Magnetococcus marinus MC-1: one gene and its partner. The protein of the gene in region 2 interacts with the protein of the main gene of each other region in a pairwise test. Links are inferred from orthologs where the notes say so. Each region holds a gene or a part of one and is shown on either strand. Other genes may lie near its edges.

Region 1 (10,135 bases), 1.1 Mb from region 2 along the record:
CAAAAAATCCATTGGCGTTAAGGAGATTGAACAGGTAGTGGCCTTGATGGCCCGCATTCCCACCCGCTCGGTGAGCAAGGATGACCGTCAGGTATTGCGCAATTTGGACAAAAATTTGCGCCTCTCCCTGTTTGGTCAAGATGGGGCTATTGATAAAACCTGCGAGGCCATTAAGCTCAATCGCTCTGGCTTGGGAAATCCAGAAAAACCCATTGGCAGCTTTTTGTTTGCGGGTCCCACGGGGGTTGGTAAAACAGAGCTGGCCCGGCTGCTTGCCGCCGAGATGGGGGTTGAGCTGATCCGCTTTGACATGTCTGAGTATATGGAGCGTCATGCGGTATCGCGCCTCATTGGAGCCCCCCCAGGTTATGTGGGTTTTGAGCAGGGTGGACTGCTAACCGATGCGGTGACGAAAAATCCCCATTCGGTGCTGCTGCTGGATGAGATTGAGAAGGCCCATCCCGATGTCTTTAATATTCTGCTTCAGGTAATGGACCACGGCAAGCTGACGGACAACAATGGCCGTCAGGCAGATTTTCGCAATGTGGTGCTGATTATGACCACCAATGCGGGGGCTTCGGATCTGGAGCGGGCCTCGGTGGGGTTTGTTACCCAGACCCATGTTGGGGATGATATGAAGGCGATTAACCAAACTTTCGCCCCAGAGTTCCGCAACCGACTGGATGCCATTATTCCGTTTGTGCAACTCAATCGGGAGACCATTTTGCGGGTGGTGGATAAGTTTTTGGTCCGTTTGGAAACCCAGTTGGAAGAGAAGGGGGTTGCCCTGTTTGTGGATGATTCGGCGCGTCATCTGTTGGCGAAAAAGGGCTACGATAAAAAACATGGTGCCCGTCCCATGGAGCGCGCCATTCAGCAGGAGCTCAGAAAGCCCCTCTCCGATGAGCTGCTGTTTGGCAAGTTGGTGCATGGTGGTGCGGTGCATGTATCGGCGGTTGAGGCGGCCAATGAGCTGGCCATTTTGGTGGAGGACAGCCACGAGGTGGAAAAAGCCGAAAAAACCAGCGAAGAGACCAGCGAAGCTTAACCCATGTTTAACAGGCTATTGTAGAAGATCTTAAAATACAGAATCTTACGATGTGTATTTTTTTCGAGTGGCACTACAAACTGTGCATTCTTTGGAAAATGTGCTCAGACGACCATCTTTTTCACCCCGCCTGGGTTTGCATGGATTCCAAGCGCCTGGAAGATTTTCTGTTGTTCAGGCTCAGGTCTGGTGGCTTTGCGCACCTGCAAGGAATGTCCATCGGGTCGTCGAAATGAAGCGGTAATCCGGCACTGGCTGGAGAGGATGTCTCGCAGCGTGCTCCAGCGACCGTGGATACCTTTTTCCGCCAATTGTTGACGTATTATCTGTACGATCTGGTAGGTCAGCACGGTGATAAACAGATGACCATCGCTGCGTTCCTCTTTCCGATGGAAGAGTGGACGCAAGCCCAATTCCGATTTGAGAGAGCGAAACACCGATTCCAGATCCGTGAGGGTGATGTAGGTGCGCCATAAGCGCTCCTCATCCCAGCCGGTCTCGTTGCTACGCAGGCAGTAGACCCCAGGGTGGGTCAGCGAGGTGCCATCGAGCGGTTTTTGTTTCCAATGGATGGCTTGGGCCTGCAAACCACTGTCGTCCGGGATGATTTCGATGTGGTAGTGCTGGCCTATACCACGATTTTTTTCTTTCAGCCGTCCAATGCGCTCCCAAAGTTTATCGATATTCTTTGTGGTGCGGGGCTTGGAAAGCCCCTCGGAGAGCTTAGTCAGACCGGCTTCAAAGCGCTCGGCAAAACGCCGGGAGATCCCCTTTTCCTTTTCCGCACGGCGTTGGGAATGACAGTAAAGCCTCACCTCCTGGCCATCGTCGCTGAGAACTTTTTGGATGTGGATCTGTTCCTTTGCGGCCGTTTCGATACATGCAGCACCGTTGAAATCGAATTGCCGCTCGCGTTCTCGGCTGACCACCAGATAACGATAGCCTTTGTCGCGTAACCAGACAAGATTGGCCTCAGTGGCTACCCCCCGATCCATAACCACCAAGGCACCATTGGGAGCATTCAAGCCTTTGAGCATCCCTTCCAGGGTGCTCCCTTCGGAGACATTGCCGGGGAAAATCTGCGAACGGCGCACAAACCCGCTACCGTCGAGTACCAGACCCAAGGTCAACAGGGGAGAGTCGCAACGCTTCTCCTTTGAGCGCCCCCGCTGAGCTTTGCTGTTTCCTTCTGCCTCTCCCTCAAAATAGGTATTGGTCAAATCGTATAAGGTGACGGTGCCCGGCAGGTTGAATAGATCGTTAATCTTGGAAAACAATCTGTTTTCGATAGCCTCGCGGTTTCTGATCAATAGGTCTGAAACTCGGTAAAATTGCATCAGGCTCATGGTCTCGAAGTCCACATCAAGCAACTCCCCTAGGCCGCTTTGGGCGCTGAGCCATCTATGCAGCGCCCGTTCGGAACCAGGTGCGGCCATGCGTCCAATAATGGCGCCGATGGCTGCGGCTCGCTGAGGGCCGGTTAGTCCGACATCGGCCAACAGTTCTGTAAACCCTGCCTTACCCATGGCCCATAGTCCCACCTGCTCCACCCCCACACTCCGGGGGCGGCTCATTTCAAGAGAGTCCACCAATACTGTTTGCACATCCTCTGGGGAAAGGCCGGTTTCCGTCTCCTTGGCAGACGGGATTGCTTCCGGCTGACGGGTCAACAATTGCGCGACAATACGCTGGGCCTCCCGCTCCACTTGCGAAGGACAATCAAGAGAAATCAGTGTCTTCTGAGGGCTTAGCAGTTGATCGATACGTGAACACAAGGTGGGCCAGTGATTCTGGCCTATGGCGAAATGACGGCCAAGATTCAAGAGTGTCACCTGCCTGACCTTCGTGCCGACACGAAGGGATTGAACCAGGCGATGCGTGTAGTAAGATTCGCCTGTGGCTGTATTGCGGGTTTGTGTGCGTCGTATATACATACTCGGAATGATACCAAAAGCACCATGGTGGCGCAAGACATAATAATTTATTATGGCACTACAAAACATGTTTGAATTTGTGAGTACATATAAATCAATATGTTAAAATATATCAATAGGCCAAACATGCCTAAATTCGGTAGAGAAATGTTAAACATGGGTTAACAAAACCGACGGGGGTTACCCTATTTAAAGGGCCAGCGAGAGATCGCTGGCCCTTTTTACTGGCTTGCAAGCAAAGTGGTGGCTGGGCACAGCGGCTAAAGCACTCTCAACCGCAACCTCACCCCGCAGCCCGCACGTCGGAGAGTTGCAGTTTCATCTTCTCCCGCCCTCGCCAGGTTTCAATGGTGAGCTTGCCTGCCACATCCCATACAGCCACATCCCCCGCTTGAATGGCATCCACAATGGGACCAGGGGCCATGCGAAAGCCGATGGCCTCAATCTGTTGGTGGGTGCGTGGGCAGACAATGCTCATGGCCAGATGGCGCTCCTTGAGCACCTTAATCCCCCGCAACGAAACCCTGGGCAGAATAAAAATCGGCTCTGGATTACCCGGCCCAAACGGGCTAAACGATTGAATCTGCCGAGCCACCGCAAAATCCAACTCATCCAGCGGCAGCTCCGCATCCACCGTTAAACGGGGGAAAAAGGCCGAGGCCTGATAGTGGCGGGTAAGATGATCCTCAAAAGCCTCCATAAAGGCTGGGATTTTCTCCCGTTGAATGGTCAACCCAGCCGCCACCTTATGCCCACCAAAATGTTCCAGATGAGCCGCCCCCGCCTCGATGGCCGCCAATAGATTTATACCCGGGATCGAACGCCCCGACCCTTTACCCACGCCGGTTTCGGCATCAATGGCAATCACCAAGGCGGGTTTGCTGTATTTGTCACACAGGCGCGAGGCCACAATGCCAATCACCCCCGCATGCCACCCCTCACCCGCCACCACCAAGCCCCGCCGCAAAATGGGCTGATTCTCCGCCTCCACTTGATCCATCGCCTGTTTAAGCAGGGTGCGCTCAATCTCCTGCCGCTCTTTATTCGAGGCATCCAGGGTTTGGGCAATGGGCAATGCCTGGGCCTGATCATGACAGGAGAGCAGTTGATACCCCAACGCCCCCTGCCCCAAACGCCCCCCCGCATTAAGCCGTGGCCCTAATTGAAAACCAATATGGGTACTGGTAAGCTCTTTAACCTCTTCACCAATGCCCACCACCTGCATGAGTGCCGCCAAACCGGGATTGCTGCGCTCCGAAAGCACATGCAAGCCTGTGGTAACCAACGCCCGGTTTAAACCGCGCATGCCCGCCACATCCGCCACCGTGCCCACCGCTACGAGATCCAACAGCGGTTTTAATACCGGCTCTTGACGGCCTTTGTTAAACCAACCCCGCTCCCGCAATAACCGGTTTAACGCCATGACCAAATAAAACGCCACCCCCACCCCGGCCAGCTCTTTATAGGGAAAGGGCTCATCCTGCCGGTTGGGGTTGATCACCGCCAACGCCTCAGGCAACTGCTCACGGGCTTGATGGTGGTCCGTAATGATCACCGCCAAACCTAACGCTTTGGCCTCCTGCAACGGCTCAAAAGCGGTAATCCCACAATCCACCGTAATAACCAGCGAGACACCCTCCTCGGCTAGGGTCCGCATGGCCCCAACACTGGGGCCATACCCCTCGGTCAAACGGTTGGGAATATAGACCCGCAGCGCCACCCCTAGCTCATGAAAATAGCGCATCAATAGGGCCGATGAAGTGGCACCATCCACATCATAATCCCCAAAAACCGCGATCTTTTCACCCCTCTCCAGCGCCTCAGCCAAACGCTCTACCGCAACGCGCATATCCAGCAGATCATAAGGATCGGCCAAATCCTTTAAACGCGGGGCCAAAAATTGACGGGTCTCCCCGGCCCCGCACAGCTTACGGCTGGCCAGCAAGGGGGCCAAATAGTGGGAGAGCCCTAAAGCCTGCACCACCCGATTGTGCCCCTCATCGGGCTGGCAGCGCAGCGTCCACAGTTTACCCGTCAGCGAGCTTTTTGCCGCCGCCCCCATCAGCGCCACTCCTGGTAGAGTTTCGACCAGGGCAAACTAACCTGTTTTCCACCCCCATTAAACCATCTCTTCCACAAACGGATCGGTCTTAACAGGCGGCCCGCAGGAGCATAGAACCAACGGCTCGCGGTGGATACCGTGCCGATGCCCTGCTCTTCCAAGGGGAAACCTTCTACCACCACCAGATCCACCTTAGCAGCCGCCAAGGCACGCTCCAACGCCACAAAATGGGTGCGATCCCACAGGGCCATCAGACGCTTACGATCCTCGTCCATGCCGTGGCGGGCATAGATGGCGGGACCCTGCAAATGCATCACCACATCCTCCCCACGGGCAAGCTTGAGATAGGGTTCTACATCCCGATCCCAGCGCCAGTTGCTCTCATCCTCAGGCAAGGCCTTGGTCTGCCAGCCACACCATTTGCCCATGCCCAATACCGCCACATCGCTAGAGAGCAGCCACGCCCCCTGCCAGCGCTGCGCCGCAGCCGCATCAGGCGCCCCCCCCATCCCCCAAAACCATGGGGTGTTCAGAGGCAGCCGATTGGCCGCCTTACGCGCTTCATTCACAGGATTGCGAGCCAACGCCAGTTGCAGAGCCATGCTAAAATTTTGCAAGCGTTTACCATCGTCACCAGTGGGCATAATCTCCCCCGCCGAAGCCCCCTCCACCACCCGCATAGAGAGCGAACGGCTCTGCCAGGGGCTCTCAGTGTGGATCACCAATCCCTCTTGGTCTTGATAACAGACCGACCATCCCTCATGGGCCAAAAAGGAGGTTAATAAATGACCGATTTGCTGAATCTCCTCCCGGCTCTGCCCCGTGCGTGAAGGCGAGACAAACCGCAGATCATCCTGCTTACGAAACAGATGGGTAAACCCCAAATGGCACCAGCTACCCGGCCCAGGTTCAGCGGCCCGTCCATGATAAGCGCTAAACCATGCGGTCGAGGGGGGCTGCTCCCCATAACCAATGCCCAGCCGCTCCATCCACGGCACCAAAGATTCCGGCAAAAAACGGCCTTGGGGCAGCGCCAGGGTGCCCTGCTTGCCCACCTGCGCAAGGCGCTGTAAATTTGGTAACCAGCGCGCCCAGGGGGCATCCCCTGGGGCGGTTAATCCATCTATCACAAGTACAAGAGCCACAATCGAATCCCATAATCGAAAAAGGGGAGCCCCAACCAGGAGCCCCCCTCAACCTGTCAACCAAGCTCTAAACCACGCGGCAGCATCCCCCCACGCGCGCCCCTTGGTACAACAACCGCACCTGCCACAGGACGCCCATACCCGCCAAGCTTAGCCCCACGCGCGCGCGCCTTGGTTAAAACAGCGCTGTGTGTGTCGTGTCCCTGGTCAAGCATGATACGCCAACCCTTTAGCCCAGTGCTCAGGCCATGCATCTAGGCCACTCCAAGATCCTCAATGCGGATCATGCGGGGTTTATCACTGACCGAATCCATCTTTTCAATGGCCGCCACGGTATCCAAAATCTGCCGCTCTGTCACCTCATGGGTCACAATCACCAAAGGCACATGCTCCACCGGCGAGCGCTCCTTCTGCACAATGGCATCAATGGAGACCCGGTGCTCTTTTAAGATCGCGGTAATATCAGCCAACACACCGGGTCTATCCAATACCGACAGACGCAGATAGTAGGCATCCCGCATCTCTTCTACCGGGCACATGGTGGGCATGCTAAGCTGGGCCGTAGGCTGACCGAGGGGATAAATGCGCGGCATCTTCGCCCCTGCTTGCACATTGCGAGCAATATCAATGAGATCAGAAACCACCGCGCTGGCAGTAGGCTCCTCGCCAGCGCCACGCCCATAATACATGGTAGAACCAGCAAAGTCGCTGTTGACAAACACCGCATTAAATACCCCTTCTACGGCGCCCAGCATGCTCTCCTCTTCAACCAACACCGGCTGCACACGTAGCTGCACCTTACCATCGCAACGCTTGGCAATGCCCAGCAGTTTAATGCGATAGCCCATCTCCGTGGCCCAAGCAATATCCACCGCAGAGACATGCCGAATGCCTTCCACCGAAACCGCATCAAAAGAGAGCGGCATACCAAATGCGATGGAGGCTAAAATGGTCAGCTTATGGGCGGCATCAATACCGTCGACATCAAAGGTAGGGTCAGCCTCGGCATAACCCTTTTGCTGGGCATCGGCCAACACCGTCTCAAAGGGCAACCCCTTCTCGCGCATCTCGGTAAGAATGTAATTACAGGTGCCATTAAGAATGCCATAAATCTCCCGGATCTCATTACCCGCCAGCGCCTCACGCAGGGATTTAATGATGGGGATGGTGCCCGCTGTAGAGGCTTCAAACATCAGCTCTACGCCCGAGGCATCGGCAGCGGCAATCAGCTCATTGCCATGGGTGGCAATGAGCGCCTTGTTGGCCGTAACCACATGTTTACCCTGTTGCAGCGCCTTGAGCACGAGGGTTTTGGCAATACCGGTGCCGCCGATCAATTCGCAGATCACATCCACATCCTCGGACTCGATCATTTTATGGGCATCGTTTAGCAGCGTAACCGTCTCTGGCAATACCACACCTCGGTCACTCTCGGTATTATGGTCGGCAATATAACGTAGGGTTACCGCACAACCGGTTCGGGCCTCCAGCAGGTCGGCATGATCCAACAACATACGCACTACGCCACGCCCAACCGTGCCATACCCCATAACGCCTACGCGTAAAGCTTTCACCTGTTCACCCCTTTGCTAAGGATTGTTCTTATTGATGTTCTGCCCACACCCAAGGGGGCAGCTGCTGCCGCACCAGCCAGACCCGGCCTTTTCTCAAAACTCAATCACCCGCCACGTCAGAGCCGGCACTTAAGAAGCGCCGCATACTGCGCAGCGCTTGGCGGGTGCGATGCTCGTTTTCAATGAGCGCAATGCGCACATGATCATCCCCATACACCCCAAAACCGACACCTGGGCTTACCGCCACTTTGGCCTCTTTAAGCAGCAGTTTGGAAAACTCCAAGGAGCCCATGGCCTTAAACTCATCGGGGATCTCAGCCCAAACAAACATGGAGGCCTTGGGGCGCTCAATCGCCCAACCAGCCCGAGCCAAACCATCAATCAACACATTGCGGCGTTGACGGTAGATTTCATTGATCTCGGCCACACAATCCTGGGGGCCGTTGAGTGCCACGGTGGCGGCGATCTGGATCGGCTGAAACATGCCATAATCCAGATAGGACTTAATCCGCGACAGCGCTTTAATAAGGTGGGGGTTGCCCACGCAAAAACCCACCCGCCAACCCGGCATGTTGTAGGTTTTGGAGAGTGAATAGAACTCCACCGCAATATCCTTGGCACCAGGAATTTGCAAAATGGAGGGGGCTTTATAGCCGTCAAAGCAGATCTCTGCATAAGCCACATCCGAGATCACCCAGATGTTATGCTCTTTGGCAAAGTCGATCACCTTTTGGTAAAAATCCAGCTCCACTACTTGAGCGGTGGGGTTGGAGGGAAAGTTCACCACCAACACCTGGGCACGGGGCCAATGGTTGCGCACCGCAACCTTCATATCCTCGATAAAATCGTTATCCCGACTTATTTTTACCCGTTGGATATGGGCACCCGCGATGAGAAAACTGTATTCGTGGATGGGATAGGTGGGACTCGGCACAATGACGTTCATACCCGGTTCGGTAATCGCCATCGCCAGAGAAGAGAGCCCCTCCTTGGAGCCGATGGTGACAATCGCCTCTGATTCAGGATCCAGATCCACCCCAAACCGGCGTTTGTAATAGGCACAGACCGCCCGCCGCAAACCACCAATGCCTCGGGAGAGCGAGTAGCGATGGTTACGTCCATCTTGCACCGCTTCGATCAACTTATCGGTAATGTGCTTGGGCGTGGGCTGATCAGGATTGCCCATACCGAAGTCAATAATATCCTCACCACGGTTTCTTGCCTTGTATTTTAGCTCGTTAACAACGGCAAATACATAAGGGGGCAAACGTTTAATGCGATGAAACTCTTCCATGGACGGTCCATTCATACAAGACGAAAGCCTACACAACCACCCCACTCCCATGAACGGAGCAGTCTCGGTCATGATAAGCGGTGCAGCAATAGCATATTGAGGGTCTCAATCTAAGAGCCAACCCCGCAACTGTCAACGGACTCTCAGCATGGCGAGGCGACAAATCGTGCGCACACAAACAAAAAGAGCGGCCTTGTTGCCATACCCTGACGATCTTACCTGGGAGTGCCCCATAAAATAGCCGTTTCTCCATGCAGAGCAGCGGCCAAAATGGGGAAAATCACGGCAACAAACCCAAGAAAAATTTTAGAGGATAACCGACCGGAGAGAAAAGCCCAGATGGGACGGCATGAGCAGATATTTTGACGTGGTATTGCGACGACTTAGGAAAACTTAACCAACCAACAGCGCATCACGTAGATGCAGAGGGCAAATCCAGACGGCGGGGGCACGCCAGCCCTGAAGCGCAGACGCGCTTCAGGGCATGACGCAGCCGGTTCTGAGGCGAGCCATACTCCGCCACTTACTGAGGCTTAGGATACCAAGGTCCCCGCGAAAGTGCCCCCGCAGAAAGAGATAAAGAGTAAGCCTTTTTGGCGAACCCTTTGGTTGCTGAAGAGGTTTTAGACTCTCCTTCAACCGCTTTCTTGATGGTCATTTCATGGTTTTTCCTGGACTCCTGCTTGTTGCTGCTGGCAATTTTGCCTTCGGCTGCTTTTGAACGACTTCTGTTCAGTGATATAACAAAGGACTGGCTCATGAGTCGACCCCTTCTAAGTTGCGACCCCCTGCACCTTTTTTTTTAGTTTCGCAGGTAGATATGAACAAGCCCTCTTCCCTTGTCTCTCCATATCGACCAACTTGCCCTCACTTATGAGCCTTTTTTCAAAAAAGCACGCTTTTTTTTCTATCTTCCACCGCAATACCTTCAACAAACCAACGCAGTCATTGGAATATAAGCCTATTTTTAGCTGATCGACCACCCGTGCACACATCCGCACTGTGGGGGTAGGCCGCCCCCCCACCCACCCGCACCCTCCCCATATAACGTTTACAACACAAGAAGGTGCGCCATCAT
Region 2 (10,133 bases):
GTACGCCCTACCCAAACGAGGCAACGGCAATGATGCATAACAGACAAGTTGAACTGCGTATTGGTATCTCCTTGGCCTTTGGCTTGGTTATGGCCCTGCTTACGGTTTCTTTGGTCGGCTACCTCTATTGGGATAACTCCAAACTTATTCTAGAAACCGCCTCAAAGACCATGGCCCGTGCGACCCTGCAAGTGGATCGTGATGTGCAAGGCTTGCTGGCCCCCGTGGAGCGGGTGGTGCAAGCCACCGCAGAACTGGCCCGGGTGGATACAGGTTCCTTGCAAACGGTGCAGGGGCTTGGCTATTTGCAACGCCAGCTCGTTTCGTTGCCTCAAGTGTTTAGCTTTTACCTAGGGTTTGAAAATAGCGGCGATTTTTACCAAGTTTTTGCGGTGCCACCCACCCTAAAACAGTTGGGACCTTCTAAAGAGGATCTTCCGCAGGGAGTACGTTATGCCGCCCGTCTGTTAAATGAAAGTTCTGGGCATCGAGCAGATAGTTTTATCTTCTATAAAGAGTGGGGTGATGTGGTTAAGGTGGATCGCGGCCCGGTACGTTACGACCCACGGGTACGGCCCTGGTATAAAAAAGCCTGGGAAGTGCCGCAAGTGGCCATTTCCGACGCCTATGTGTTCGCCAGTTCAAAGTTGATTGGTTTAACCTTGTCGAGCCACGTCAGCACTCCATCAGATATTAAAATTGGGGTGGTTGGCGCCGATATTACCCTAGATACCCTCTCCAGCTTTCTCTACAAAGCTCAAATTGGTCTCTCTGGGCGGGTGTTTCTGCTCAATGCGGATAACTATTTGGTCGGTCATCGCGAACCCGATATGGGGGTTGAGGTGACAGAAGAGAAGGTGCGCCTGCGTAAGGCCACCGAGGTGCGCGACCCGTTGGTGGCCGAGGCTGTGCAGCATTGGCAAAAATCCGGGGTAGATCGGTTTGAAACCACCCTTGGACCCAATGGTGATGAATATATGGTCTCCTTCGCCAAAATTGGTGGGAGCTTGGGTTGGACTGCTGGGGTTCTGGTGCAAAAAGAAGAGCTGATTGGTCCTCTCGCCGATGCCAGTATTAAGATATTGGTAGCGGGTAGCTTGGCGATTAGCTTGGCTATTTTTCTGTTTATGATGCTCTCTCAGTTACTTACGCGACCCCTGAGCAAGGTGACACAAGAGACGGTTAAAATTCGCCGCTTTAATTTAGAAGGCAACCTTAATCTAACCTCCTATATTTCAGAGGTGCGCCAGTTGGTCGATGCGGTAGAGACCATGAAACGCTCTTTGCGCAGTTTTAGTGTCTATGTGCCTAAGGAGATCGTGCGTGCCATTGTGGAGGATGAAGACGAGACCAGCATTGGTTCAAGGCGTCAGCCGTTAACGGTTATGTTCTCTGATATTAAAGGCTTTTCCAATATTAGTGAAGAGCTGCCGCCAGAGCAATTGGTGGGCTCGCTGTCGGAATACATGGAGCAGATGTCCCAGCCGATCCACCGTTATAAAGGTACCATTGATAAATTTATTGGGGATGCCATCATGGCGCTTTGGAATGCCCCCAGCAAAGACCCTGACCATGTTGTAAACGCTTGTCGGGCGATGCTTGGCTGTCACCGAGCCGGTTTGGCGTTGGCGGAAACGTTTGCAAAAAATGGGCGTACCCCCTTTTACACACGCTTTGGTTTGCATACGGGTGAAGCGGTTGTGGGCAATGTTGGCTCCACTGAGCGGATGCAATACTCCGCTTTTGGGAACATGGTGAACATGGCCTCTCGTCTTGAGTCCATGAATAAACAGTATGATACCGAGTTGATGGTGTCAGAACATGTTGCTCGGGTGGCGCAGCCCCACTTTTACCTGCGTCGCCTGGATAAAGTGGTGCCAGTGGGTAATACGCACCCTATGTATGTTTATGAGCTTATGGGGGAAAAAGATCCAAAATCCCCTCTAGCAGCGACAGAAGAACAGAAGCTCAAGTTAAGTTTGTGGCATGCCGTGATGGACCACTACGAAGCGCGTGATTGGCATGCTGTGTTGGAGAAACTGGCACTCTATAAGCAATCCTTTCCCCATGATAAAGGGGCTGAGCAGATAGAAAAACGGTGTCATCTCTTTATCGTGACACCGCCACCAGCCGATTGGGATGGCGCCGAGTGGCTTAAAAATAAATAAGGGGGGGTTGCGATGTTTTGGCGCGCGTGTCTGTTTGTGGTAACACTCATGTTCTGTTGGCAGGGGGTGGTTTTTAGCGCCTTTGCCGCCGAGCAAAAGCTCTATTTAGCCCATCTTAACCCGAACCAGAGTGATAATCCAAGCGGGGCCATGGCGCTGGCCTTTGAGAGAGCCTTGGCCAAATTGAGCAAGGGTGGTTTGGCGGTTGAGACCTTTCCCGAAGGACAGCTTGGCAAAGCGAAGCAGCTTTTGGATCTTGTGCAACAAGGTGTCATTCAGTCGGCCATTGTCTCCCTGGATGGATTGGCGGACCGTTATCCCCTGATAGGCATTCTAAATTATCCCTTTCGGTTTCAAAATTTGGAAGAAACCTATAGTGTTTTTGATGGCCCGTTTGGTAAAGCCCTGGGGGATGACATCCTACAAAAAACGGGTCTACAGGTGTTAGGCTATGGGGATACCGGCGGCTTGTTTGTGTTGACCAATAGTCGCCGCCCCATCCGCGCGCCAGGGGATATGGCCGGGTTGCGTATGCGAACGATGAACTTAGAGAGCCATATGGCGTTTATGCGCAGCTTGGGGGCCGACCCCGTAGCGGTGGCTTGGGGAGAGTTATTGTCTCTATTAAAAAATGGTAGCTTGGATGGTCAAATGAACCCCGCCACTATTATTCGCGTGGGTAAATTGGAGCGTGCGCAGAGATATTTAACCGTTACCAACCACCTCTATACCCCTTATGTATGGGTCGTCAACCACCCTTTTATGCAGAGCTTGCATGCAGCCCAGGCGGACGCGGTGAATAAAGCGGCGCAGATGGGCGTAACCGCTAGCCGCGCTTTAGCCATGAAAGATGATTCTTTGACTGAACTGGCTGAAAAAATGCAAGTTTATTATCCAACCAGCGAACAGTTGCAAGCTTTTCGTGATCGGGCGCAACCCGCTATGGAGCAATTTCTTGAAAAACAGTATGGCGAGCAGGGGGCAAAATTGCTGCAACTGTTTCGTCAGGAGAGCCCCTGATTGTTGGATAGAACCCCTTGGCCAAGAAGGACGCAGGGCCTGTGCCCACAGCGACACACCAGCCCATGGTTAAAAGGGATTGAGTTGTGACACGGGGGTAAGTCTGTTTGTATAGGCCGGCCTACTTGTGCTGTGCAACACGTTATGACTCTGTGGTTTGGCTGGCTTGGGTGTAGCGGCACTGGGGGTAACGCTGGCAGCCCCAGAAAGGTTGGCCGCTATTTTTGCCGCGATAGGCGGTGCGCTGTACCAGGGGGGCTTGTTGGCACTTGGGGCAAAGAGGTCCGCGCTCTGGGTTGGGTTGCATAAGGGGCGAGTGGGCTGCAAGGGGGCTCCCTGGCCGTGTGCCCGTACAGGTTGCTTGCTCTGCACAGCTCCAAAAAGCGCCTTGCGGGCTTTTACGCTGTAACATAGGCCCGCCACACTGGGGGCACAGGGGGGCGGCGTTTGGGGTGGGTGTGACCTCTGCTTTAGAGCGGCGTTGCCTGCGCGGAGTGGGCTGGGCTGGGTCGGTATGCGACGTGGAAGGGGGGAGACCTCGAAAGGGGTTTAGTCCCAGCTGCTGGCGTTGGTGAACATTGTGAATAAGCTTATTAAGCCATAACTCGGATTTGGCTAAAAAGGTCTCCAGCGATCCTCCACCATGGGCAATATCATCCAGGGTCTGTTCCCAGACTGCGGTGGTGGCGGGGTCGGTGACGCTATGGGGTAGGGCATCCACCAGCAGACGACCGGCGGGCATGCTAACAAGACTTTTTTTGCCCTGCTTGGCCAGCAGATTGCGTTTAATCAAGGTCTCCAGAATGGCGGCACGGGTGGCCTCTGTGCCAATGCCCGAGGTCTCTCTTAAAATCTTGCGTAGACGGGCATCTTCGACCAGCTTGCCGACGCTTTTCATCGCCTGGATTAAGGTGCCTTCGGTATAACGGTTGGGAGGCTTGGTCTGCTTTTGTTTCAGTTCAGCCCCCTCAATGGTGGCAGCTTCGCCGCTGCGTACCACGGGTAACGTTTGCTCATCCTCGTCGCCCTCTTTTTTTTCTTGGTTGGCAGCCAGCACCCTTTTCCACCCTGGAATGAGCTCAACCCGGCCTGTGGCGTGGAATGTTTCCATGGCGACCTGGGTGTCGATTACCGTGCGGTCATACTCGAAGGGGGGGTAAAATTGCGCCAAGTAGTGACGGCGAATCAGATCATACAGCAGAGCCTCTTCGCGGCTGAGGGCGTCGATGTTTATCTTGGCGGCGGTTGGAATGATGGCATGGTGAGCGGTGATTTTTTTGTCGTTCCACGCCTTGGAGCGGAGCTGTGCATCTGCACCCTCCACCAAGGGGGTGAGGCTGGCATCGTTGGTTGTCAATCCCTGTAGTACCGCCGGGGCCTCTTTAAACTGGTTGCTGGGTAGATAACGGCAATCGGTGCGGGGATAGGTCACCGCTTTATGCTTTTCATAAAGGGATTGGGCAATCTCAAGGGTCTGTTTGGCACCCATGCCCCAGCGCCGCGAAGCCTCTTGTTGCAGAGTCGAGAGCTCCAATGGCAGCGGGGGCGGCTCTTTGACGCGCTTGGTCTCGGCTTTTGTAATGGTGCCGCTGTGGCCTTGCACCTTGTGTATGACCGTTTCGGCGAGGGTGCGGTCCAAGCAGTGACCCTCGGCATCGCAAGGCTTAGGGGGCGGTACCCATTTGGCGATGAACGTCCCTGAGTGAACGCGGTGTAAGGCAAAAATCTCAAAATAGTCGACGGGTTTAAAGTTCTCGATCAGCCGGTCCCGGTCCACCACCAGTTTTAGGGTGGGGGTTTGCACGCGCCCCACGCTCAACACCCCTGCATAGCCCCCCTGCCGACCCAAAAGGGTATAGGCGCGGGTAAGGTTCATCCCAACCATCCAATCCGCACGAGATCGGCCAAGCCCGGCTTGGTAGAGGGGCTCGGTTTGCTCCCCTGGTAGCAGGTTGCCCAACGCTTTGCGAATGCTGGCATCATCCAGGGCAGATAACCAGAGGCGAGAGATCTTACCCCGGTATTGGCAGCGCTCCAACACTTCACGGCCAATGGTCTCACCTTCGCGGTCGGCGTCGGTGGCGAGCACCACCTCCGTTACACCCTTGAGTAACCCTTGGATAACCTTAAACTGCTTGCGCCCACGGGCGGTGAGCTCCAGCTGCCACTGTTGGGGAATGATGGGTAGGGTATCCAGCCGCCAACTTTTCCATTCGGGTCTATAACCATCAGGGGCCACCATCTCCATAAGATGACCAATACACCAAGTTACGCACACCCCTGCTCCTGCCACATAACCTTCATGACGGCTGGTAGCCCCTAAAACGCGGCCAATATCCCGACCCTGAGAGGGCTTTTCGCAAAGATAGAGAATCATGGTTATCACGACATGCTACGGTTAGTGTCTAACCCGGATCTTTCATGAATCCCTTCAAAGATCAAGCGAGAGCGTCTGGGATTCATGAAAGATCCGGGATAAGCGGCCACGGTGGTATTTAAGCCAAAAAAGCTTTTGTGTTAGCGCGGATTTCTTTTTTCCAAGCAACAAAAGAGCAGGCCATTTTGCCCTTACCGAGCTGGTGCATAAGGGCCAACTGGAGTAGGGGGCGGTGCAAACAGCATGCTCTGTTGGGAAAATAACCGAAATTGCGACATTATGCACGCCGCCATACTCTGAGTGACACAAAGGAATGGTGCCAACTATGGGAGCAGTGGAAAGCGCCAACGCGCCTACCGTGGGGTTTGAGCGAGCGGTTGCTTGGTCGAACAATCCGCGTGGCCATGCAGTAGGGGGGCGTAGAAAGGCTAAGGGGGTGGTGCGTTGGGCCGCGTGGCAACGGCTTTAACGGCCTACCGGTGCCACGCGGGCCCATCATCTACGAGGAGATGCTGTCCCAAACCCAGGGGACAAATCATGCTATGTCGGTTTGGGGGCGAAGGTTTTGTGACTTCTTCAGATCATTACGCAACCAAGCGGCAAGGAGAAAGAAAAAGATGGTGAAGGGTAAAAAAGCAAGAGTGGTCAGCGCTTGTTCCGTGGTTTCGCGCAGAGAAAGTTTGTTCATGGTGCGGCTCCTATTATTCGGTTTAGTCGGGCCAGCCTCCTGCCGGCATCCGGTATGCACCTTGGTGGTGCGGTGTTGGGCTGAATTATAAGGGATGAATTTTATATCTCCTAATATAACTTTGTCGCAAAAGTGCAACATCATTAACGGGGGCGCAACACACGCTGGCCTGTCAGGTCGGTTGAATTTGGGTGGGCATGGCATTTAAGTATAGGAATACAAAAGAAATAGATATTTTTTTGGTAACTGTAAATTTGTTTTACAAAGGGTGCTATCCAGTGGCAAAAAAACTTATCCAGCCTTTCATCGGTGGTGGTTTGGTCGCCAGTGGAGCGAGTGGTTATGGCGTTTATTGAGTCAAGTTGGTTTTTAAGGCCCCTAGGTTTGCGCCGTGCCGGGAGAGAGGCCAACCACAGAGCTGTTTGTGCAAGAGGCTCTGTGTGGTGCAGCCATCTATCCATGTTTTTCCTGTTTACCCCCTGTATGGCCACAGTGGATAAGCCCAAGCTGGCGGAGTAGGGGTTCTGTTTTAGCCAATAAGAAACAAACGCCACAAAGGTTACCCTTTGCGGCGTTTGCTCAAATAAGCACGGGGTAAGGGGGTGGTTATCCCTTACTTGGCGGCTTCGGGGGCCTGGGGTGCAGCAGGGGCGACTGGTGCAACGGGCGCCGCATAGGCCCAAGGAGGAGGCATGGGAGCGGTGTAGCCATTATAGCCATTATAGCCGTTGTAACCATTGTAGCCATTATAGCCGTTGTAGCCGTTGGCGGCGGTTTGGGCGTTGCCGCTCATGTTAAAGTTCATGCCAAAGTTGCCGGAACCATTGCCCGCACCATTGCCCGCGCCGTAGCCATTGCCGTTGCCGTAACCATTATTATCCCAGGGTGACCCCCACCAAGCTTGGGCGTCAGAGGTGGTCAAAGCGGCGGTGGAAAGCGCTGTGAAAGCAGCTAAAGCCAGGAATAAGGATTTTTTGTTGGTCATGTTTTTTCTCCGTAAGGGTGCGATAGATCGTGTATCAGCCATCCGCTCCACCTAACTTAGACGCGCTAAGCGATCCTGCTGGATGGCGCTGTATGCTCTGTTGGAAAGCATCATGGCAGAGTTTGTATTAGAATAGAAGCAAATTCTTATAAACAAGTGTAAGCAATGAATTACGATTGTAATGGGCCGGTAACAAGCCTGTAAGTGTGTGCGTAAAATGAGCGTATGGAGCGCGTAAAATGAGAGTAAGAAAGTGGGTGCTCTGGCCGTGGGTTGGGTGGCGGTGAGGGGGTTACATTTGGCAGGCATCCATGGGGATAGGGCTGGCGCGTGTTCAGGTTGGGTCGTTGGTAAAGGGCAGGGGGTGTTGTTAAGGGAGGGGGCGTGCGTGCATAGCTTGTTGCGCGACGCTCCGTTTTTCCATCCAACCTGCCATAAAGGGCAGGGCCAGCATGCCAACACAGAGGCCCATCACTCCAAACCAACGCCACGCCTCGAAGGCAAGGCCAGAGAGGGTAACGCCCATCCAGCCACCCAGATAGTAAAACAGCACATAGAGCGCATTGGCCCGCCCATGGCCCGCTGTCATGCGATGGTTAAGGGCACCAACCGAGGCGGTGTGTAGGGTGAAAAAACCTGCGCACAGCAGCAGCATGGCGGCAATAATGCCAACCAACCAGGGCGTGCCCGAGAGCACCACCGCCAGCAGCGTCACCACGGCCCCCCCCATTAATGTCTGTCCGCTGCCCCACCGGTTACTGAGCTGGCCTGCCGCAGGACCCATGAATATCCCAATAATATAAACAAGATAGATTGCCGTTATGGCGTTGGTCGAGAGAAAAAACGGGGCTGCGGCCAGTCGAAACGGCAGATAGTTAAAGAGGGAGGAAAAGACAAAAAAGCCCCCCATGCCGCTTAAAAAAAGGCGTAGCGTGGGCCACTGGGTCAGTAAAGTGATAAAGCCCACTCGGCTGTGTAACGGCTGAGCGGGCGGTCTGGGCTCTTTGGGTAACAGCCGCATCGCAACGCCAATGGCTACCAACGTAAGCAGCGCGGCACTCACCAAGGCATACCGCCAATGCAGGGGCGGATGCAACCAGCCCCCCAACAGACGACCGCCCAAGCCCCCCAGCACCGTGGCCGCTACATAGCTACCCATGACCACATGGCGACGTTCCGCAGGGAGCACCCGGGCCAGATAGGCCACCAGACAGGTGGTGAGAGCGGGTATAAAAAGACCCTGTAAAAAACGACCCATCACATGCCAAGTAAAGCTATCGACCCAGGCGGTCAGCAGCCCTCCCAACGCGATTAAGAGCCCCCCTGTGAAAAGAATCGGACGAATGGGCCAATGATCCGCCAGCAGGCCAAAGGGAATATTCGCCAGGGTTATGCCCAAAATAACCGCAGAGATGCTCCATGAAGCGTATGCCGCAGAGATGCCAAACTCCTGCTGTAAAACAGGTAGAACCGGTTGGGTAAGATAAATATTGGTAAAGGCCGAGGCAACCAGGGCAAACACCACCCCTTGCAACGCCTGGGATTTAGAAAGTCTCATGCCAACAGATTAGCAGAATGGGTCCGGCGCGGGAATAAACCAACGTAGAATGCCCCTCATTCCCGACGCTGCTGGATCCCCTCGTGTTCTTGCCCATCTGGTTTGTCTGGCATGGTCGGTGTGGGCAGGGTAGGGGCCGTTGGTGGGTGGCGGGTAAAGCCCATGGGGTGGCTGTGGCATCACTCTGGCAAGGGTGCGGCGTGACGGCAGAACGCAGGTTGTGTGTGAAAGGAGCCCGCATGTGATGCCCCCAAATAGCGGGTAAACAGGTTAAAGGGTCTCTGCTGGGGGTTGGTGGTCTTGGCGCACCAGCCGCTGGGCGATGCTCTCCAGCAGGGCCAACAGATCTTTTTTGCGAATGGGTTTGGTCAGGTGCAGATCACACCCTTCGGCCAGGGAGCGTTCCCGGTCCCCCACCAAAGCGTGGGCTGTGAGGGCGACAATGAGCATGGGGGTGCGAGCCTCTGCCTTTTCCCATTGGCGAATGGTGCGGGTAGCGGTGTAACCATCCATGATGGGCATTTGAATATCCATAAGCAGCAGATCGTATGAGCCATTGCCTACAGCCGTCACCGCCTCTTCACCATTGGCGACAATGGTTAAAATATGCGGGGTGCGTTTTAGATATGCCTTAATAAGGGATTGATTGTCAGGAGAATCTTCCGCTAACAATAGGTTGAGAGCAGGGTCGAGCCGGGGGCACAGTGTGTCTGTGGGAGCGAGGGCCGGGTGTGCCTCGATGATCCCTAGGCTAAGCGCTTGGGGTTGGTCGGATCGAGGCGGTTGAGTGCGCTCTACCGGCAGCAAGATTTCAAATTGGGTGCCGCACCCCAACTGGCTATCCATACGGATCTGCCCATGCATCAACTCCACAAGCCGCCGCGACAAGGTTAATCCAAGTCCGGTTCCCCCAAAGCGGCGGGTGATGGTGCCATCTTGTTGGGTGAAGGGTTCAAAAATGGCGTGATGATGCGCAGGATCTACCCCAATGCCGGTATCTCGAATAACCAGGGCAAGCTGCTGTGGGTCACGCATGCTCAAGGTGATGTTTACGCTGCCTTTTTCGGTAAATTTTATGGCATTACCCAATAAATTGAACAAGATTTGCCGCAGGCGCAGCTCGTCGGCCAAAATCCATTGGGGTACGCTTGTGTCAATTTGGTGGGAAAGAAGAAGGTTTTTTTCAGAAGCAAGCACCGCCACCAGTCCCACAACCTCCTTAATAAGCTCATGGAGATTGAGCGCTTCTGGTTGCAACTGTAAGTGCCCGGCATCCAACTTGGAGAGATCCAAAATTTGGTTGATCAGGGCAAGCAGATTTTTCCCTGCCTTTTGTA

What was found.
Region 1: the proteins of MMC1_RS12995 (region 2) and recJ interact in binary tests that used the Escherichia coli proteins (3 or more experiments, as listed by UniProt). The link is inferred for Magnetococcus marinus MC-1 from one-to-one orthologs.

What each region holds. Positions count from the first base shown.
Region 1 is NC_008576.1:2,167,985-2,178,119, reverse strand. Bases 2,656-5,654 are described here. They hold recJ (single-stranded-DNA-specific exonuclease RecJ), read right to left. Parts: upstream 5,045-5,654; coding sequence 3,266-5,044; downstream 2,656-3,265. Other genes in these bases: MMC1_RS08960 (hypothetical protein), read right to left, coding at 5,044-5,654; MMC1_RS08970 (IS1634 family transposase), read right to left, coding at 2,656-2,982. Outside these bases: ATP-dependent Clp protease ATP-binding subunit ClpA, read left to right, coding at 1-1,048; more of MMC1_RS08970, read right to left, coding at 1,153-2,655; more of MMC1_RS08960, read right to left, coding at 5,655-6,189; MMC1_RS08950 (homoserine dehydrogenase), read right to left, coding at 6,444-7,763; alaC (alanine transaminase), read right to left, coding at 7,864-9,057; MMC1_RS08940 (hypothetical protein), read right to left, coding at 9,581-9,817. UniProt on the Escherichia coli protein: Single-stranded-DNA-specific exonuclease.
Region 2 is NC_008576.1:3,227,192-3,237,324, reverse strand. The notes cover bases 2,949-5,945. They hold MMC1_RS12995 (DNA topoisomerase III), read right to left. Parts: upstream 5,566-5,945; coding sequence 3,331-5,565; downstream 2,949-3,330. Other genes in these bases: MMC1_RS13000 (TRAP transporter substrate-binding protein), read left to right, coding at 2,949-3,188. Outside these bases: MMC1_RS13005 (adenylate/guanylate cyclase domain-containing protein), read left to right, coding at 30-2,168; more of MMC1_RS13000, read left to right, coding at 2,181-2,948; MMC1_RS21955 (hypothetical protein), read right to left, coding at 6,101-6,253; MMC1_RS12990 (sulfur globule family protein), read right to left, coding at 6,867-7,238; MMC1_RS12985 (MFS transporter), read right to left, coding at 7,609-8,796; MMC1_RS20275 (ATP-binding protein), read right to left, coding at 9,067-10,133.